Regions from separate parts of the Nonomuraea sp. NPDC026600 genome, predicted to be linked through region 1. Evidence: riboswitches for the same ligand, from Rfam matches in the RefSeq annotation. Region 1 holds a riboswitch; each other region holds the start of a gene.

Region 1 (4,174 bases):
ACCCGCCGGGCTCCCCTCGCGGTCGCCGGGCCCGGCGTCTCCAGAACCGCCGTCCGGCCGGTCAGGGCCGGAGGCCGCAGGATCGCCGGGACCACCGGCACCATCGGGATCGTCGGAGTCTCCGGGATCGCCAGGGCGGTCGGCGCCTCCGGGATCGTCCGGGCCGTCGGGGCGTTCGTCCTCTCCCGTCCGGGCCAGCAGGTCCTCCAGCAGCGACTCGTCCAGCCCGGGCGCGTCGAACGGGTCACGCCGCCGCCGGTGCGGAAGCGACAGGCGGGCGGCGGCACGTACGTCCTCGGTCGTCACGACGTCCCTGCCCTGCCATGCGGCGTGCGCGATGGCGGCGTTGGCCGTGACCAGGTCGGCGCGGAGCCCGTCCACCTCGAACGCGGCGCACACCGTGGCGATCTGCGTGAGCCGGGCGTCGGGCAGCCGCACCTCGGGCACCCTGGCCCTGGCCCGCGCGATCCGGTCGGCCAGGGCCGACTCCTCCGCCGTCCACCGGGCGGCGAAGGCGCCGGGATCGGCGTCGAAGGCCAGGCGCCGCCGTACCACCTCGGCCCGTTCGCCGGGGTCGCGTGACGCCTTCACCTCCACCGTCAGGCCGAACCGGTCGAGGAGTTGCGGCCGTAGCTCGCCCTCCTCCGGGTTCATGGTGCCGACCAGGAGGAACCGGGCCGCGTGCCGTACCGACACCGACTCGCGCTCGACGTAGCAGATCCCGAGGGCGGCCGCGTCCAGCAGCAGGTCCACCAGATGGTCGTGGAGCAGGTTCACCTCGTCCACGTACAGCACGCCGCGGTGGGCGGCGGCCAGCAGGCCGGGCTCGAACGCCTTCACGCCCTCGGTCAGTGCCCGCTCCACGTCCAGCGAGCCGGCCAGCCGGTCCTCGGAGGCGCCGACGGGCAGCTCCACCAGCGAGGCGGGGCGGCGTAGCCACTGCTCGCCCGGCTCGTGCGGCCCGTCGGGGCACTCGTCGCCCGGCGCGGCGGGATCGCAGGCGAAGCGGCAGCCCGCCACGACGTCCACGGGCGGGAGCTGGGCGGCCAGCGCGCGGACGATGGTGGACTTGGCGGTGCCCTTCTCGCCGCGTACGAGCACGCCGCCCACGCGCGGTGAGACGGCGTTGAGCACCAGCGCCAGCTTCAGGTCCGCGAGCCCGACGACGGCACTGAACGGGTAGGTGACGATCAAAGGGTGGCCTTCCGGTTGACATGCGCGACGCGCCAGCCGCCGCGCGCGCTGGACAGTTCAGTGGTGGACAGCGGCGCCAGGTCGAAGCGGTTGGCGGCCAGTGGGCTCAGCCCGAGCGCGTGGCCGAGGGCGGCCCTGATCACCCCCACGTCGCAGACCACGATGGCGGGGGACCGGTGTTCCGCGTCGAGCCAGGCCGCGACGCGTGCCGCCAGCGCGGCCAGGCTCTCCCCGCCGTGGGGCGCGGCGTGCGGGTCGGCGAGCCAGCTCGCCAGGGCGTCCGGCTCGGCCTCCGCGACCTTCGCGTACGGCACGCCGCTCCAACTGCCGTGGTCGGCCTCCGCGAGAGCCTGGACCACCGACGGCAGCAGTCCCATGGCGACGGCGGTCTGGCCGGCGGCCCTGGCCGGGGCCACCAGCGCGCGACCCGTCCAGGACCTGGCCCTGGCCAGGGCCGTAGCTCTGGCCAGGCTCGACGGGTCGGCGTTCTCGTCCATGGGGAAGCAGGCCGACCGTGTTCCCGGTGTGCCGGCCTGCCGTACGAACAGCACCTCTCAGCTCGGCGTGGGCACCGCGACGGGAACCGCGGCCGGGCGGCGGGCCGCCCGATCGCAGGCCCAGCCGAAGAGCACGCCGAACGCGGTCCAGAAGACGAGCTGCGTACCCAGCGACGCGAGCCTGAACTCCCACAGCAGGGTCGCGGGGAAGTTCGCGGGCACCTCGTTGACTCTGGGCAGCAGCCACCAGGCGGCGACCACCGGCACCAGGAACGTCACCACCGTGACGATCCAGCGTGCCCACGGCCCGCCCTGCGTCCGCCGCCCACTCGCCACCGCGATCGCGGTCGAGGCCAGCCCGACCCCGATCATGATCACGTAGAGCAGGGTACGGCTGTTGATCGTCTCCGGATCGCCGACCGCTGGTGGATTGGCGGGATATTTCAGGAACGGAATGAGGATGATGGCCACGAAGGCGGTGGCGGCGGCGGCCAGCGCCAGCCCGCCCTCGGAGCGAGGACCGACCCGCCCCCTCAACCCCGCGAACACCAGGGCGAACACTCCGCCCACGGCCAGCCCGTACAGCCCGGTGGCCAGGAACAGCCCGGCTTTCTGGCCGGGTCTGCTGACCACCGCCTCCTCTCCATGATCGTGACCGGCCGCCTCGGCCGCGGGCGGCTGGGCGGCTTCTTCCAGGGCGATCGCGCTGTCCACACTCGGCTCACCGAAGGCGAACGCGAAACCACCGGCGATCAGTCCGGCCAGCAGGCCCAGAAGCAGCCCTCTGACCAGCAGGGTGCGTACCACCTCGCCGCCTAGTGGCACGGCACGCCGAGCAGGTGCCGCCCGTCATGCATGAGTTCGTGGAGGTAGTTGCCGGTCTGTGAGATCGCTCCGTTGTCCATCAGAACCAGATAGGCCACCAACAGGAGCAGGGGTACGGCCAGCAGCCATGGGCGCAGGCGGGGGAAGGGAACGGACGTGGGAGTGGTCAGGCCACTCATAGTGCCTCCTCGGGGATGACGCGTCCCAACTAACGAGGTCACGGTGGCCAAGCGACCTGGCTCCCGGGATCTATGTCCCGGATACAGTGGCGCGTCCGCACCGGCTTCTCACCGGATTTCCCTTGGCCAATCGTGAAATCTACCGGAACGTATCTCTTCATCCCGTTCGAGTCAACACGCACAACAAGAACGCCCAGCTCACGGACCCCTCGGCCGGACCGCCTCGACGCGGCCGAACGGATCCCGGCCGAGCCTCACACCCGCACGTCCACCTGGGCGACGAGCCGCAGGGCGCTCTTCCGCGACCGGGTCAGCCGTATGGCCAGCGCGGCGAGAGCCGGCACGGGCAGGGTCAGGTACATCAGTCCGGCCAGCCGCTGATCGGCCGCCACACCCGACGCGCCGCGCGGAGTCACCTGCGAGAACCACTCCTGGGCCAGCGGCGGCCCGGACAGCAGGAACAGGCCGACCACCACCTGTACCGCGACGACGGCCACGAGCACCCACACGCGATCCCGCCGCGTGATCGGCCGCGGCAGGGGATCGACCCCGGCCAGCAGCCAGCAGCACAGCAGCCCGGTGCCGAAGAACAGCACCTGGGTGAGCAGGTGGACCGCCTGGTTGGCGGCCGACCAGGCCAGCCAGCCGGTGCCGTACAGGACGACGATCGGCAGCACGTAGACGGCCAGGAGGGCGATCGGATGAGTGAGCCGCCCGGCCAGGCGGCTGCGCAGGATGGCCGAGGCGATGTCGCCGTACTGCGATCCGGGGGTGATGGCCCGCGCGGTCAGCGTCAGTGGTGCCCCCAAGGCCAGCAGCAGCGGCCCGATGACGTTGAGCACGGTGTACTGCAGGGCGTGCGCCGACGGCATCGCCCGCGCGTAGCCGCTCACGCCGCCCACGAGCACCGCCGCCAGCACCGCCAGCCCGGCGAACCAGGCGACGGTACGGCCGGCCGGCCACGGGTCGCCGGCCCGGGCGAGCCTGCGCAGCCCGGCCAGATAGCCGGCGGCCGGAAGCGCCAGGGCGAGCAGGACCAGCGGGTTCAGCCGGATCTCGGTGATCAGCGCGCCGACCGAGTAGGGCGCCAGGTCGTAGCCCAGAAGGTCGTTGTGGCCGCCGCTGGCGGGCGGCGCGGAGCGCGACAGGCCGGCGGCCAGTCCGGTGGCCGCGGCCATCACCATCATCTCGCCGGTGGCCAGCCGGGTGAAGGTGCCTCGTGTCGTACGTTCGGCGATCGCGGCGATGGTGCGGCGGCGGTGGATCACCCCGAACACGCCCAGGGCCACCAGCGCCGTCACCTTGGCCAGGACGAGCACACCGTAGCGGGTCGTCCACAGTTGCGACACCGTGTCCATCCGGACCCAGGCGCCGGCCACGCCGGACACCGTCACCGCGACGAAGCAGCACAGGGCGAGCGTGCTGAACCTGGACACGACGCTCTCAAGCCGGTCCGAACGGCGGAAGTGGACCAGCACG
Region 2 (4,174 bases), on a different contig from region 1:
TCGAATCGTGGAGCTGGTTCAACAATCATCTGCCGGACCGCGCACGGTCTTCCAGGTCACTGTCCGGACGTGACCGGGGTAGCATCTGGAAGCCGTTGCCGCCCGGTTGAAGCAGCGGATGGGGGATGCCCGTGTACGAGGCGGCTGTCCTGTCTGTCGCGCTGGACGACGTTCAAGCCGAACGCGACGAGCTCGCCGCCGAGAACAAGCGGCTGCGCGGCGTTCCGGAGCCGGGGGCCTAACCGTCGTATCGCGGCGGGAACTGCGGCTGTTGCATCAGTTGAGTGTCCATTCGCCCTTTTGATCAGCGAAACCGCTGTTCAGCGCGAACTGGAATTTGACCAGCTTCGCCGACTCCGGCACCTCGAACACGATCATGCCCTTGCGAGAATCATCCGCGTTGATCGTCGCGCTGCCGCCGAACGCCTGGCCTTCCCGCACCTCATAGATGGTCGACCGGTACTGCTGGCCCTCGCCGTCGATCAGCATGGCCCCGTTTCCCGGAGCGTCGCTGTACACAGCCTGGCCAACGTTGGCGAGCGTTACCTGAACGGCGACGAACTTGTTGCCGCTCTTCGGCTTCAGGAAGTCCTGTGCCGGCGAGGCGGGGTTCACCAGCTGGTTCACCGTCACGGTCATTTTCAGCCCGGGATCCGTTCCCTGCAGAGTGATCGAGCCGCCGACCGCCGCCGTCGACGGCTCCTTCTTCGCCGCCTCCGCCGTCGCCTCTTCCGTCGGCTGCTTCGACGCTGGCTCGCGGGACGGCAAGACCATGTTCGGCGAGTCGGCCTCAGTGACTACAACATCCCGGCCGGTGTCCCCAAGTACCACGACCAAAGCGGCGCAGCCTCCCAACAGCATCAGGGGAAGGCCAACGGCCAACAGCACGATCAGGCCCACGTTTCGGCGCGGTGGAGGCGGCGGGCTGGTGGGCGGCTGGTAACCGTACCCGTACTGCGGTGGAGGCCCGCCATAGCCATAGGGCTGTTGCGGCCCTGACTGGCCGTACGGATCCTGAGGCTGCTGCGGATAGCCCATTGGCGCGACTCCAGGGAGAGATGGGGACCTGTGAGACGCCCAAGCATCCTCTGGGTTGACCCCTCACGCCTGTCCGGATCTGGACACCCGTAGCAAGGGAGAACCTCTTTGACCGGGAACCTCACGCTCGACGTGTTCGTGGCCGCAGGGATCGTCGCCGCTGGGCTTGGCCTGCTCGCCGTACTCGGTCGCGGCGGTCGCTGGTTGTGGCAGTTCTTCCAGCGCCTGGACAACTTCTCGACAACCTGCGAGGCACGCCTGCCCAGCCCGGGGTGGCGGCGCGCCCCGGCCTCATGGAGCGACTTAAAGCTGGAAGACGGGCTGATCACGGTGGCGCATGAGGTGGCCACCAACGACGGCAGCTCCCTCAAGGACAGCGCGAGCTAGTTCGCGACTACCTAGGCTGGTCATCGTGTTCGTTCAGGTCTCTCCGGATCCCCGTACGGCCCGCTCCCACTGTTCGCGGCGGGTTTTGTCGGGGATGAGGGCGCAGTCGCCGCACTTGCCGCCGCTGGGTAGGCGGTAGTAGAGGCAACAGCTGCGCCGGACGAAGAACGGGTGGCCGGGCGTCGGCTCGGCCAGCTCACCAGTGCCGCGCAGCAATCCGATCTCCAGGAGGTCGCGGCCGAGGCCCACAGCTGCGGCGGCCAGGCCGGGGCTCTGCTGGGCCAAGGTATGGACGGTGCCCGCCAGGGCGGAGACGGCGTTGCCCCACAACAGGCCGGGCGCCAGTTTGACGATGCCGGTGATCGTCGCGGCCAGCGGTTCAAGCTGCTCGCTGACGACCTTGCGATGGAGCAGCGCGGCGACCTTGTCCGGAGCGCGTACATGCCAGCCCGTCAGGCGGTCGGCGCGCAGCGGCAGCGGACCACTGGGAATGGGGCGCCAGCGGAGATTCTCAGGCAGGACGTCGAGCAGCAGGCTGTTCCCGACGACCATACCGAGGGGCGGGGACCACAGGTGGGCGGCCAGACCCTGGAACAGGATGGAGGCGGCGATTCTACGCTCACGGGTGCCGAGCTGGTCCGCCACCTCGTCGATCTTCGCTGCCAGGACGTGAGAGCCGGTGAGCAGGTCCGGAAGCTGGTGCCAGTCGGAGTCATCCGAGCCCGGAAGGAGGAGCTCGAAGTAGCCGCCGATGGCGGTGATGTCGGCGACAGCAGCCGCGAGCGTGCGCTCGTCCGCGGGCTGCAGGCCGGACGGCTCCACCATCTTGGCGGCGGCTGACCCGGCGAACACGGCCACCTCTGGCAGGGGGCGCGGCATGGCGGTCACCGTCCTCTCTTGGGGAGATCCGCCCCAATGTCTTCGAGGAGGCGACCGCGTGAGTCTCCTGGCTCTCGGGTCGACGCTCACCCCGGCCTTCCCACCCGTGGGCAGTGGCCTTTCGCCGGGGATCACTCACCGATCACAGTGGCGGGACCGCGCCGGAATCACACCGGCTTCCTCGTTCCGCGCTCGCCAACGCTGACCATGCTCGCACACCACCCATCAACGACAAAGCGCGCGCCATCCATCAGACCCGATGCGCTTCCCCAGCTTTGACGGGAGCGCCGGCGTGCACACCGTGGAGCACCTGGGCAAGGACCTCCACCCCTCGTACCACGCGCGGCCCGGGCCTGTTGAAGTACGCCGGACCGTCCAGCACCCACACCTGGCCCGCGCGGACCGCCGGTAGGTCGGCCCAGCCCGGGTGCCGAGTCAGCAGGCGCCACTCCGCTCGCGTTCGCTCGGGAGGAAAGCCGCAGGGCATCAGCAGGATCACCTCGGGTTGGGAGGCCCGCACCCTCTCCCAGTCGATGGCGGTGGTGTGTTCGCCCGCTTCGGCCAGCAGCGGCTCACCGCCCGCTGCCCGGATCTGCTCGGGGACCCAGTGGCCGGCGGGCCAGAGCGGATCCAGCCACTCGATCGCCGCCACCCGTGGCCTCGGCCGGTCCGCGACCGTGGACCGCACTGCCGCGAGCTTGTCTTCCAGCTCGGCGACCCGCTGGGACGCCGCGTGCGCCACTCCAAGCGCCTTGCCGAGGTGTTCGATGGAGCGCAGCACCTCAGGAAGCGTGCGCGGTTCGAGACTGATCACCCGTGGGCCGGAGTCGAGCAGCCGCACCGCCCGCGACACCCCCGTGTAGGAGACCGCGCACACCTCACACAGGTCCTGCGTCAGCACCACATCGGGGGCCAGGTCCGCCAGGCGTTCGACGTCGAGCGTGTACAGCGACGAACCCTGGTGGGCGGCACCGCCCACCGCATCGGAGATCTCCCTGCTGCTCATCCGATCCGCGGCGAACTCGGCCGCCGTGACCACCGGCACCGCCTCCACCACCGCGGGCGGCCAGTCGCACTCATGCGTCCGTCCGACCAGGTCACCACCCAGCCCGAGCACCGCCACGATGTCGGTGGCGGCGGGCAACAACGACACGATGCGCATATCGCGACCCTAGCCGCGCTCCACGCTCGCCTCGCCTGACTCCTGCTCGACGCGCCTGGCTCGGATCCAGGGAACGCTCCGCCCCAGAGTCGAAGTCAGCCGGGCGAGCATCCAGCCCTCCCGACGGCGGTCGGCCAGCGATGTCCGCCTCGCCGTCGTGGTAGTCCTGGCGATCGTCAATGCCCGGCCAGTTGGGTGGCGAGTAGCCGGGTGTAGGCGCCCGGGTGGCCGAGGAGTTCGGCGTGGGTGCCGGTTTCGGCGATGTGGCCGTCGTCGAGGACGACGATGTGGTCGGCGGTGCGGATGGTGGACAGACGGTGGGCGATGACCAGGGTGGTGCGGTCGCGCCGTGCTGCGGACATGGCGGCGGCGACCTCCTGCTCGCTTTCTGCGTCGAGGTTGGAAACGGCCTCGTCCATGATGAGGATGGGGGCGTCCTTGAGCAGGGTGCGGGCGATGGCGATGCGCTGGCGCTGGCCGCCGGACAGGCGGGCGCCGAGTTCGCCGGGCAGGGTGTCGTAGCTGTCGGGCAGGCCGGTGATGAACTCGTGGGCGTGGGCGGCGCGGGCGGCGGCCTCGACCTCCTCGTGGGTGGCGTCGGGGCGGCCGAGGCGGATGTTGTCGCGTAGCGGGATGTTGAACAGGTAGACGTCCTGGGGGATGAGGGTGATCATCCGGCGTAGGTCTTCTTGGGGGAAGTCGCGGATG
Region 3 (4,174 bases), on a different contig from region 1:
TCCTCCCGGACGTCCACGACCCGGGCAAGATGGTGACCAGGCTGCGCGAGGCGGTGGCGCCCGGCAGCCATCTGGTGCTCACCCACGCGACCTCGCGGGGGCGGTTCGCGGAGGGCGCGGCGGCGCTCTACCGGCCCGCGTCGGCCGGGGCCGGCACCGACCGGACCCCGGGGGAGATCCGGGCGTTCTTCGGGGACTTCGAACTGGTCGAGCCGGGCCTGGTGCACGCCCCCGACTGGCGTCCCGACCGGCCCAGGCTGGTCAGCGAGCCCTCGCTGCCCTCGTACCTGCTCGTCGGCGTCGGCCAGAAGCGCTCCTAGCTTTTCATGACTTTTCGTGATCTCCGGTAGCGAGTGCCCGATATGTGACAATGAGTTAATTGTCGGTGACACGGGGTAGCTACTGGGGTGCGAGGGGAGGGACGCCATGCGCCGACGGGGGTTCTTCGCGCTCGGCCTCGGGATGATGGCCTGCGCGACAGGGTGTGGCACGGAGAGCAACCTCGGAAGCAGCGCCGTCAACGCGGCCCGCATGCTGGGCCGGTTCGCGATCGTGCCCGGCGGCGGACGCTGGGCCCGCGTCGCCCGGGCGCTCGTCGAGGCCGCCCGCGGGGAGGGTTTCCCGGTCTCCGGCACCCCGCCCGTCACCAGGATCACCGTCACGGGGCTGCCCGCGCTGGCCGCGACCGAGCTCAACAACGGGCTGTCGCTGCTCGACACCGCCACGCCGCTGGCCAGGCTCACCGGGCAGATCGAGGTCGTGGTGGTGCCCGCCAATTCCAAGTTCGCCACCTTCGACCAGTTCGGCGCGCACCTGCTCGCCCACCCCGACCGTACGCCGCTGACGGGCGGTCCGCAGGGCGAGCCCGATCATCTGCTGTTCGGGCTGATCGCCAAGGGGCTCGGCGCCGACACCCGGCAGGTCGACTACACCGGTTTCCCCGGCAGCGCGGAGGCCACGTCGGCGCTCCTCGGCGGCAAGGCCGCGGCGGCGACCGGCACGCTCGCGGACTGGCGCAGGGCCATCGACAAGGGCTGGGTCCGGGTGCTCGCCGTCTCCAGCGCGCGCCGGGTGGACGGCGTCAAGGCGCCGAGCCTGCTGGAGTGCGGGGTGCGGCTCGACTTCGCCGACTGGTGCGCGGCGGTCGGGCCCGAGGGGATGACCGACGACAGAAAGGACTTCGCCATCCGGCTCTGCGACGAGGTCACGGAGTCCGCCGCCTGGCGGGCGGCCTGCCGCGCGGAGGGATGGACCTCGATCCCGCTCAGCGGCGACGACTTCGAACAGTGGCTCGCCTCGGAGATCGGCAGGACCAGGGCCGTGCTCCGCGATCTCGGCATGCTCGATACGGCTGACACAACATGCTGGGGTAGTTGCGAGAAGGGCCACTAGATGTAGGATCCTGGTCGTCGCTGGTTCGCCCCTCGGGGCGGAGCAAAAGGGAACCCGGTGCGATTCCGGGGCTGCCCCGCAGCGGTGAGCGGGAACGACCGCCGTCACGAGCACTGGAGAGATCCGGGAAGCGACGGCCAGTAGGAGGCCCAGTACTGGGTCAGGGACCAAGCCCGCGAGCCCGAAGACCTGCCGGTGACGTTGGGGGAGCCACCCGGCTCCGCCCATCGAAGTGTCCAGGGCCTCGAGGGAGGGCCGGGGGCGTCGCGGCCGGGGAACTCCAGCGCCGCCGTGCTCTCGCGCGCTCACGAGGATGAGCTCGCGAGGAGAGAGCACGTGACGCAGATCATTGAGGCCGACCGGCACCCGGCCACGGTCGATCCGCAGCAGGCCACCGTCGACCAGCGGCCGGTCACTCCTGACCAGCGGCCGGTCACTCCTGACCGGCGATCGGCCACCGCCGACCGTCGGCTGGCCATCGAGGAGGCCGCCGCCCGGGTGATCACCGACCCGGCGAACTCCCGGGTCGCCGCCCGGCTCCTGGCCGAGGAGATCGCCGACGAGGCCGCCGGGCACGGCGTACGGACCTTCTCCGAGTCCATCGCCGCCAGCCACGCCGCCGGGCTGATCCAGGACTCGCTCGCCGCCTTCGTCGGCGCCCACGCCGCCGAGCTCGACGCGCTCGTCTCCGGCGAGGCGGACGAGCGCTTCGAGTACTTCGGCCTGCGTACGGTCTACGACCGCTACCTGCTGCGTCACCCGGAGTCGCGCGCGGTGCTCGAACGGCCCCAGCACTTCCTGCTGCGCGTGGCCTGCGGGCTGTCGGAGACGGTCGCCGAGGCCGCCGAGCTCTATGCCCTCATGTCCACGCTGTCGTACCTGCCGAGCTCGCCGACGCTGTTCAACTCGGGTTCGCGCCGGCCGCAGCTGTCGTCGTGCTTCCTGCTCGACTCGCCGCGCGACGAGCTGGAGTCGATCTACGACCGCTACGGGCAGGTGGCCAGGCTGTCGAAGTACGCCGGAGGCATCGGCATCGCGTGGACCCGGGTGCGCTCGCGCGGATCTCTCATCAGGGGCACCAACGGGCATTCCAACGGCATCGTGCCCTGGCTGCGCACGCTCGACTCCTCCGTCGCCGCGGTCAACCAGGGCGGCCGGCGCAAGGGCGCGGCCTGCGTCTACCTGGAGACCTGGCACGCCGACGTCGAGGAGTTCCTGGAGCTGCGCGACAACACGGGCGAGGACGCCCGCCGTACGCACAACCTGAACCTGGCCAACTGGGTGCCGGACGAGTTCATGCGCCGGGTGGAGGCCGACGAGGTCTGGTCGCTGTTCGACCCCAAGGAGGTCCCCGACCTCACCGACCTGTACGGCGAGGCGTTCACCCGCGCCTACCGCGCCTACGAGGCCGAGGGCCGCTACACCCGGCAACTGCCCGCCCGGACCCTCTACGGCCGGATGATGCGTACCCTCGCCCAGACCGGCAACGGCTGGATGACGTTCAAGGACGCCGCCAACCGCACCTCCAACCAGACGGCCAGGCCCGAGAACGTCATCCACCTGTCCAACCTGTGCACCGAGATCCTCGAGGTCACCAGCGACGGTGAGACGGCGGTGTGCAACCTCGGCTCGATCAACCTCGCCGCCCACCTGACCGCCGAGGGCGTCGACTGGGACCGGCTGCGCCAGACCGTCCGTACGGCCGTGCGCTTCCTGGACCGGACCATCGACCTGGGCTTCTACCCGACGCCCGAGGCCGAGGCGGCCAACAAGCGCTGGCGGCCGATCGGGCTCGGCGTGATGGGCCTGGCCGACGTGTTCTTCGCGCTCAGGCTGCCGTTCGACTCGCCCGAGGCGCTGGGCCTGTCCACGCGCGTCGCCGAGGAGATCGCCCTGGCCGCCTACGACACCTCCGCCGACCTGGCCGTCGAGCGCGGCCGGCACCCGTCGTACGACGACACCAGGGCGGCGGGCGGCGTCCTGCACCCCGATCACTACGGCGCCGCCGGGTCGCCGCGCTGGGACGCGCTGCGCGCGAAGATCGCCACGACCGGGCTGCGTAACTCGCTGATGGTCGCCATCGCGCCGACCGCGACGATCGCCTCCATCGCCGGTTGCTACGAGTGCATCGAGCCGCAGGTGTCCAACGTGTTCAAGCGCGAGACGTTGTCGGGTGAGTTCCTCCAGGTCAACCGCTATCTGGTGGCCGATCTGCAGGCTCGCGGGCTGTGGACGCAGCGGATGCGCGACGACCTCAAGCGGGCGGACGGCTCGATCCAGGACATCCCCGGCATCCCCAGCGAGCTCAAGGTTCTCTACCGCACGGCCTGGGAGCTGCCGCAGAAGGCGCTCATCGACCTGGCCGCCGCCCGGCAGCCGTACATCGACCAGTCGCAGTCGCTGAACCTGTTCATGGCCAGCCCGACGATCGGGAAGCTGTCCTCGATGTACGCCTATGCCTGGAAGCAGGGTCTGAAGACCACCTACTACCTGCGCTCGCGCCCGGCCACCCGGATCGCCCAGACGACGGTCGCGGTCAACGCCGACGCCGTCGCCTGCTCCTTGGAGAACCCGGAAACCTGCGAAGCCTGCCAGTAGCCCCCTCGAACGGAGACCTCCGCAATGCTGCTCGATCCCGGCATGGACCTGACCCTGCGTCCCATGCGTTATCCGGAATTCTATGAGCGCTACCGCGCCGCCATCCGCAACACCTGGACCGTCGAGGAGGTGGACCTGCACTCCGACCTCGCCGACCTGGCCAAGATGACGCCGCAGGAGCGCC
Region 4 (4,174 bases), 340 kb from region 1:
TGGTGACGGGCGCGGGTTCGGGCATCGGCGCGGCGTGCGCGTCGCGCCTGGCCGCCGAGGGCGCCTGCGTGGGCGTTCTGGACGTGCACGCGGCCGGCGCCAAGTCGGTCGCCACCGCCATCCGCGCCAGGGGCGGCACGGCCACGGCGCTCACCTGCGACGTGTCGGACGAGAAGCAGGTGGCCGGGGCGGTCGTCGACCTGATCGCCTCGTTCGGCCGCCTGGACGTCGTCCACTCCAACGCGGCCGCGCTCGGCCCCGGCACCTACGGCCGCGACCAGGACCTCGAAGACCTCGACGTGGCCGTCTGGGACCGCACGATGGCGGTGAACCTGCGGGGTGCCCTGCTCATGGTCAAGCACGCGGCCCCCGCGATGTCCGACGGCGGCGCCTTCGTCCTCACCTCGTCGGTCTCGGGCCTGCTGGGCGACGTGGCGCACGTCGCCTACGGCACCTCCAAGGCGGCGCTGACCGGGTTCATCCGCTACGTGGCCACCAAGTACGGCTCGCGCGGCATCCGCTGCAACGCCGTCGCCCCCGCCCTGGTCCTGACCGACGCGGCCGCGCAGGCCCTCGGCCGGGACCGGCTGGCCGACAAGGCGGCCGAGCGCCTGCTGCCCTGGGCCTGCACCCCGGAGGACGTGGCCGACCTCGTCGCCTTCCTCGCCTCGGGCGAGTCGCGGTGCATCACGGGACAGACCATCGTCATCGACTCCGGAACCCTCGCCCATCGCCCCGAGCACGCCCTGCGCCAATGGCGCGACGCCGCTGAATCACTCTAGGGTGCTTGAAGCGGATCAAAAGGGGGCGGAATGGAGCCGGTGTCGGTCGGGTTGATCGGAGCGGGGCCGTGGGCGGAGCGCGCGCACGCGCCGATGCTGGTCAAGAGCCCGTATCTCCGTTTTGCCGGGGTATGGGCGCGCCGTCCGGAGGCCGCCGCCGGGCTGGGGGCGCCGGTGTTCGAGCGGGTCGAGGAGCTGTTCGACGCGTGCGAGGCCGTGGCGTTCTGCGTGCCGCCGGCCGTACAGGCCGAACTGGGGGTGCGCGCGGCGCGGGCCGGGAAGGCGCTGTTGCTGGAGAAGCCGCTCGCCGACTCGCTGGAGAACGCGCGGCGCCTCGCGGACGCCGTGCGCGAGGCCGGAGTGGCCTCGCAACTGGTCCTCACCATGCGCTATACCTCGCAGGTCAGGGCGTTCCTGGCACGCTGCGCCGGCATCGAGGCGTTCGGCGGCCACGCCGCGAACATCTCCAACGTCCTGCTGGGCGGCCACCCCTTCGGCACCCCGTGGCGGCTCGAACGCGGCGCGCTCCTGGACGTCGGGCCGCACGTGATCGACCTGCTCGACGCCGCGCTCGGCCCGGTGACCGGCGTCCGCGCGCACGGGAACTCGCTCGGCTGGACCGGCCTGCTGCTCGACCACGAGGGCGGCGCGGTCAGCGAGGCGTCGCTGTGCATGGCCGCCGCCGGCGACCTGCCGCCGTCGAGCATCGCGGTGTACGGCAGAACGGGCAACGCGGTGCTGCTGCCCGGTGACGACGATCCGTTCGTGACCATCGCCGAGGAGTTCGCGCGGACCGTACGCGAGGGAGGCGGGCACCCGCTGGACGCGGCCCACGGGCTCCGGCTGCAGCGGATCATCGCCGAGGCGGAGACTCAGTTGGGGACCCCTTGACTTAGCGTCCAACTGGAGCATTGATAGCGTCTGTCCGACGCGCAGAGTTGCAGCGAAGTCCGGTGCGAGTCCGGCGCTGTCCCGCAACTGTCATAGCCAGGTCGCCTGCCTCCGCGCTGACGTCATCAACCCTCGTGGAAAAGGGTGATCCGTCGCTCTCAGCGGGTCTCTCGGTTCCGACAGTGTGAAAGGACTTCTCGTGAGGCCCGTACGCACGGCCTTCGCGGGCGCGCTGCTGGGAACGCTCGTTCTGACCGGATGCGGCCAGAACAGCACTACCACCACCCCGTCACCCGCGAGCTCAGCCACCTCCGCCGGCTCGACGAGCTCCACCGCCTACCCCGTGACGGTCGAGGCGGCCAACGGCAAGGTCGCCATCGCCAAGAAGCCGGAGCGGATCGTCTCGCTCTCCGCCAGCCACACCGAGACGCTCTTCGCCATCGGCGCGGGCCCCCAGGTCATCGCGGTGGACGACCAGTCCAACTACCCGGCCGGCGTCCCCAAGACCGACCTGTCCGGCTTCAAGCCGAACGTCGAGGCCATCGTCGCCCAGAAGCCCGACCTGGTCATCGTCTCCAACGACATCGACAAGATCGTCGCCGAGCTGGGCAAGCTGAACGTGCCGGTCCTCCTGGAACCGGCCGCCACCAAGCTCGACGAGGCCTACGACGAGATCACCGACCTCGGCGCCGCCACCGGCAACACCGACAAGGCCGGACAAGTCGTGACAGACATGAAGGCGGCCCTGGACAAGCTCGCGGCGAACGCCCCAAAGGACAAGAAGCTCACCTACTACCACGAACTCGACCAGACCCCCTACGCGGCGACGTCGAGCACGTTCATCGGGCAGATCTACGGCATGTTCGGCCTCACCAACATCGCCGACAAGGCGCCGGACCCGGCGGGCGGCTATCCCAAGCTGTCGGCGGAGTTCGTCGCCCAGGCCGACCCCGACCTGATCTTCCTGGCGGACGTGAAGTGCTGCCAGCAGAGCAAGGACACGCTGGCCAAGCGGCCCGGCTGGAAGGGACTGTCGGCCGTCAAGGGCGACCAGGTGATCCAGCTCGACGACGACATCGCCTCGCGCTGGGGCCCGCGCGTCGTCGACCTGGCCCAGACCATCAGTGACGCGGTCGGCAAGGCGGCCACCCGCTAGTGAGGTCCAGCCCGATGTGGACGGCGGGTGCGCTGGGCGTGCTCGCGGTCTCCATGGTCGCCGGGCTGCTCGGCGGGGCCGCCGACATCTCGCCGTGGCAGGTGGTGCTCCAGGCGGTCGACTGGCTGCCGTACGTGCACGTGGACTCGGGGCTGGCGCCCGTGGAGCAGGGGCTGCTGTTCGAGCTGCGGCTGCCCAGGGTGCTGGTGGCGGCCGTGGTCGGCGGGCTGCTGGCCATCGCGGGGGCCGGTTACCAGGGGGTGTTCCGCAACCCGCTGGCCGACCCCTACCTGCTCGGCGCCGCCGCCGGAGCCGGGCTGACCACCACCGTGGTCATCGTGCTGGTGCCGACCCCCGTGGTCGGCATCCCAGTGGCCGCCTTCGTGGGGGCCGTTGGTGGGGTGTTCCTGGCGTACGTGCTCGGGAACACCGCCGGGCGCGCGGGCGGCACCGCCACGCTGGTGCTCGCCGGGGTGGCCGTCACCTCGTTCCTCACCGCGATCCAGACGTTCATCCAGCAGTTCAAGGTCGAGGAACTGCAGCGCATCTACTCCTGGATCCTGGGCGACGTGGGCGGCGGGTGGGACCAGTTCTGGCTGGTGCTGCCGTACGCCGTCGTCTCTTCGGTGCTGCTGCTCGCGCACGGGCGGATGCTCGACGTGCTGTCGGTGGGGGACGAGGAGGCCAGCAGCCTGGGCGTGCGGGCCGGTCGGGTACGGCTGGCGGTCCTGCTGGCCGCGTCCCTGGCCACTGCGGCGGCCGTGGCGGTGAGCGGTCTCATCGGGTTCGTCGGCATTGTCATCCCGCACGTGGTCCGGCGGCTGGCGGGCGGCTCGTACCGGATCGTGCTGCCGCTGTCGCTGATCGGCGGCGCCGCCTTCCTCGTGCTCGCCGACCTGATCGCGCGCACCGTCATCGCCCCCGCCGAGCTGCCCATCGGGGTGGTCACCATGTTCGTCGGCGCGCCGTTCTTCGTGGCCATCCTGCGCATGACCCGGCAGACCGCCACATGACCGGCACCACTGAGCCGGCAGCGGCCCGGCCTGCTCGGATGATCGAGACCAGCGCTCTCTCGGTGCGGCTCGGCGAGCGGGAGGTGCTCACCGACGTCGATCTCGCGGTACGGCGCGGCGAATGGCTGGCGATCATCGGCCCGAACGGCGCCGGAAAGTCCACCCTGCTCAAGGCCGTCATGGGCGTCGTCGCCCACCGGGGCGACGTCACGGTCGGCGGCCGGGCCGCGAGCACCCTCAGGCCGAGGGACAGGGCCAGGCTGGTCGCCTACGCGCCCCAGACGCCCTCACTGCCGCCCGACATGACCGTGTACGACTACGCCCTGCTCGGC

Evidence for each region. A riboswitch is a leader RNA that binds a small molecule or an ion and turns the genes downstream of it on or off. The one in region 1 is predicted to bind cobalamin.
Region 2: linked by a shared signal. The riboswitch ahead of AB0F17_RS45415 ((2Fe-2S)-binding protein) and the one ahead of AB0F17_RS05095 (CbtB domain-containing protein) in region 1 are both predicted to bind cobalamin.
Region 3: linked by a shared signal. The riboswitch ahead of AB0F17_RS40495 (ribonucleoside-diphosphate reductase subunit alpha) and the one ahead of AB0F17_RS05095 (CbtB domain-containing protein) in region 1 are both predicted to bind cobalamin.
Region 4: linked by a shared signal. The riboswitch ahead of AB0F17_RS06415 (ABC transporter substrate-binding protein) and the one ahead of AB0F17_RS05095 (CbtB domain-containing protein) in region 1 are both predicted to bind cobalamin.

What each region holds. Positions count from the first base shown of each region.
Region 1 is NZ_JBEZYD010000002.1:308,223-312,396, forward strand. It holds gene AB0F17_RS05080 (magnesium chelatase subunit D family protein) at 1-1,194, opposite strand, end outside; gene AB0F17_RS05085 (histidine phosphatase family protein) at 1,191-1,691, opposite strand; gene AB0F17_RS05090 (CbtA family protein) at 1,749-2,498, opposite strand; gene AB0F17_RS05095 (CbtB domain-containing protein) at 2,507-2,695, opposite strand; adenosylcobalamin (AdoCbl) riboswitch at 2,740-2,824, opposite strand; gene AB0F17_RS05100 (cytochrome c oxidase assembly protein) at 2,950-4,174, opposite strand, start outside.
Region 2 is NZ_JBEZYD010000029.1:21,507-25,680, forward strand. It holds gene AB0F17_RS45405 (DUF4352 domain-containing protein) at 277-1,038, opposite strand; gene AB0F17_RS45410 (hypothetical protein) at 1,147-1,425, shown strand; gene AB0F17_RS45415 ((2Fe-2S)-binding protein) at 1,459-2,304, opposite strand; cobalamin riboswitch at 2,344-2,540, opposite strand; gene AB0F17_RS45420 (cobalamin-binding protein) at 2,555-3,466, opposite strand; gene AB0F17_RS45425 (ATP-binding cassette domain-containing protein) at 3,643-4,174, opposite strand, start outside.
Region 3 is NZ_JBEZYD010000023.1:174,466-178,639, forward strand. It holds gene AB0F17_RS40485 (SAM-dependent methyltransferase) at 1-320, shown strand, start outside; gene AB0F17_RS40490 (tripartite tricarboxylate transporter substrate-binding protein) at 427-1,392, shown strand; cobalamin riboswitch at 1,397-1,604, shown strand; gene AB0F17_RS40495 (ribonucleoside-diphosphate reductase subunit alpha) at 1,729-3,990, shown strand; gene AB0F17_RS40500 (ribonucleotide-diphosphate reductase subunit beta) at 4,015-4,174, shown strand, end outside.
Region 4 is NZ_JBEZYD010000002.1:649,504-653,677, forward strand. It holds gene AB0F17_RS06405 (SDR family oxidoreductase) at 1-782, shown strand, start outside; gene AB0F17_RS06410 (Gfo/Idh/MocA family oxidoreductase) at 813-1,673, shown strand; cobalamin riboswitch at 1,681-1,801, shown strand; gene AB0F17_RS06415 (ABC transporter substrate-binding protein) at 1,873-2,829, shown strand; gene AB0F17_RS06420 (iron ABC transporter permease) at 2,844-3,842, shown strand; gene AB0F17_RS06425 (ABC transporter ATP-binding protein) at 3,839-4,174, shown strand, end outside.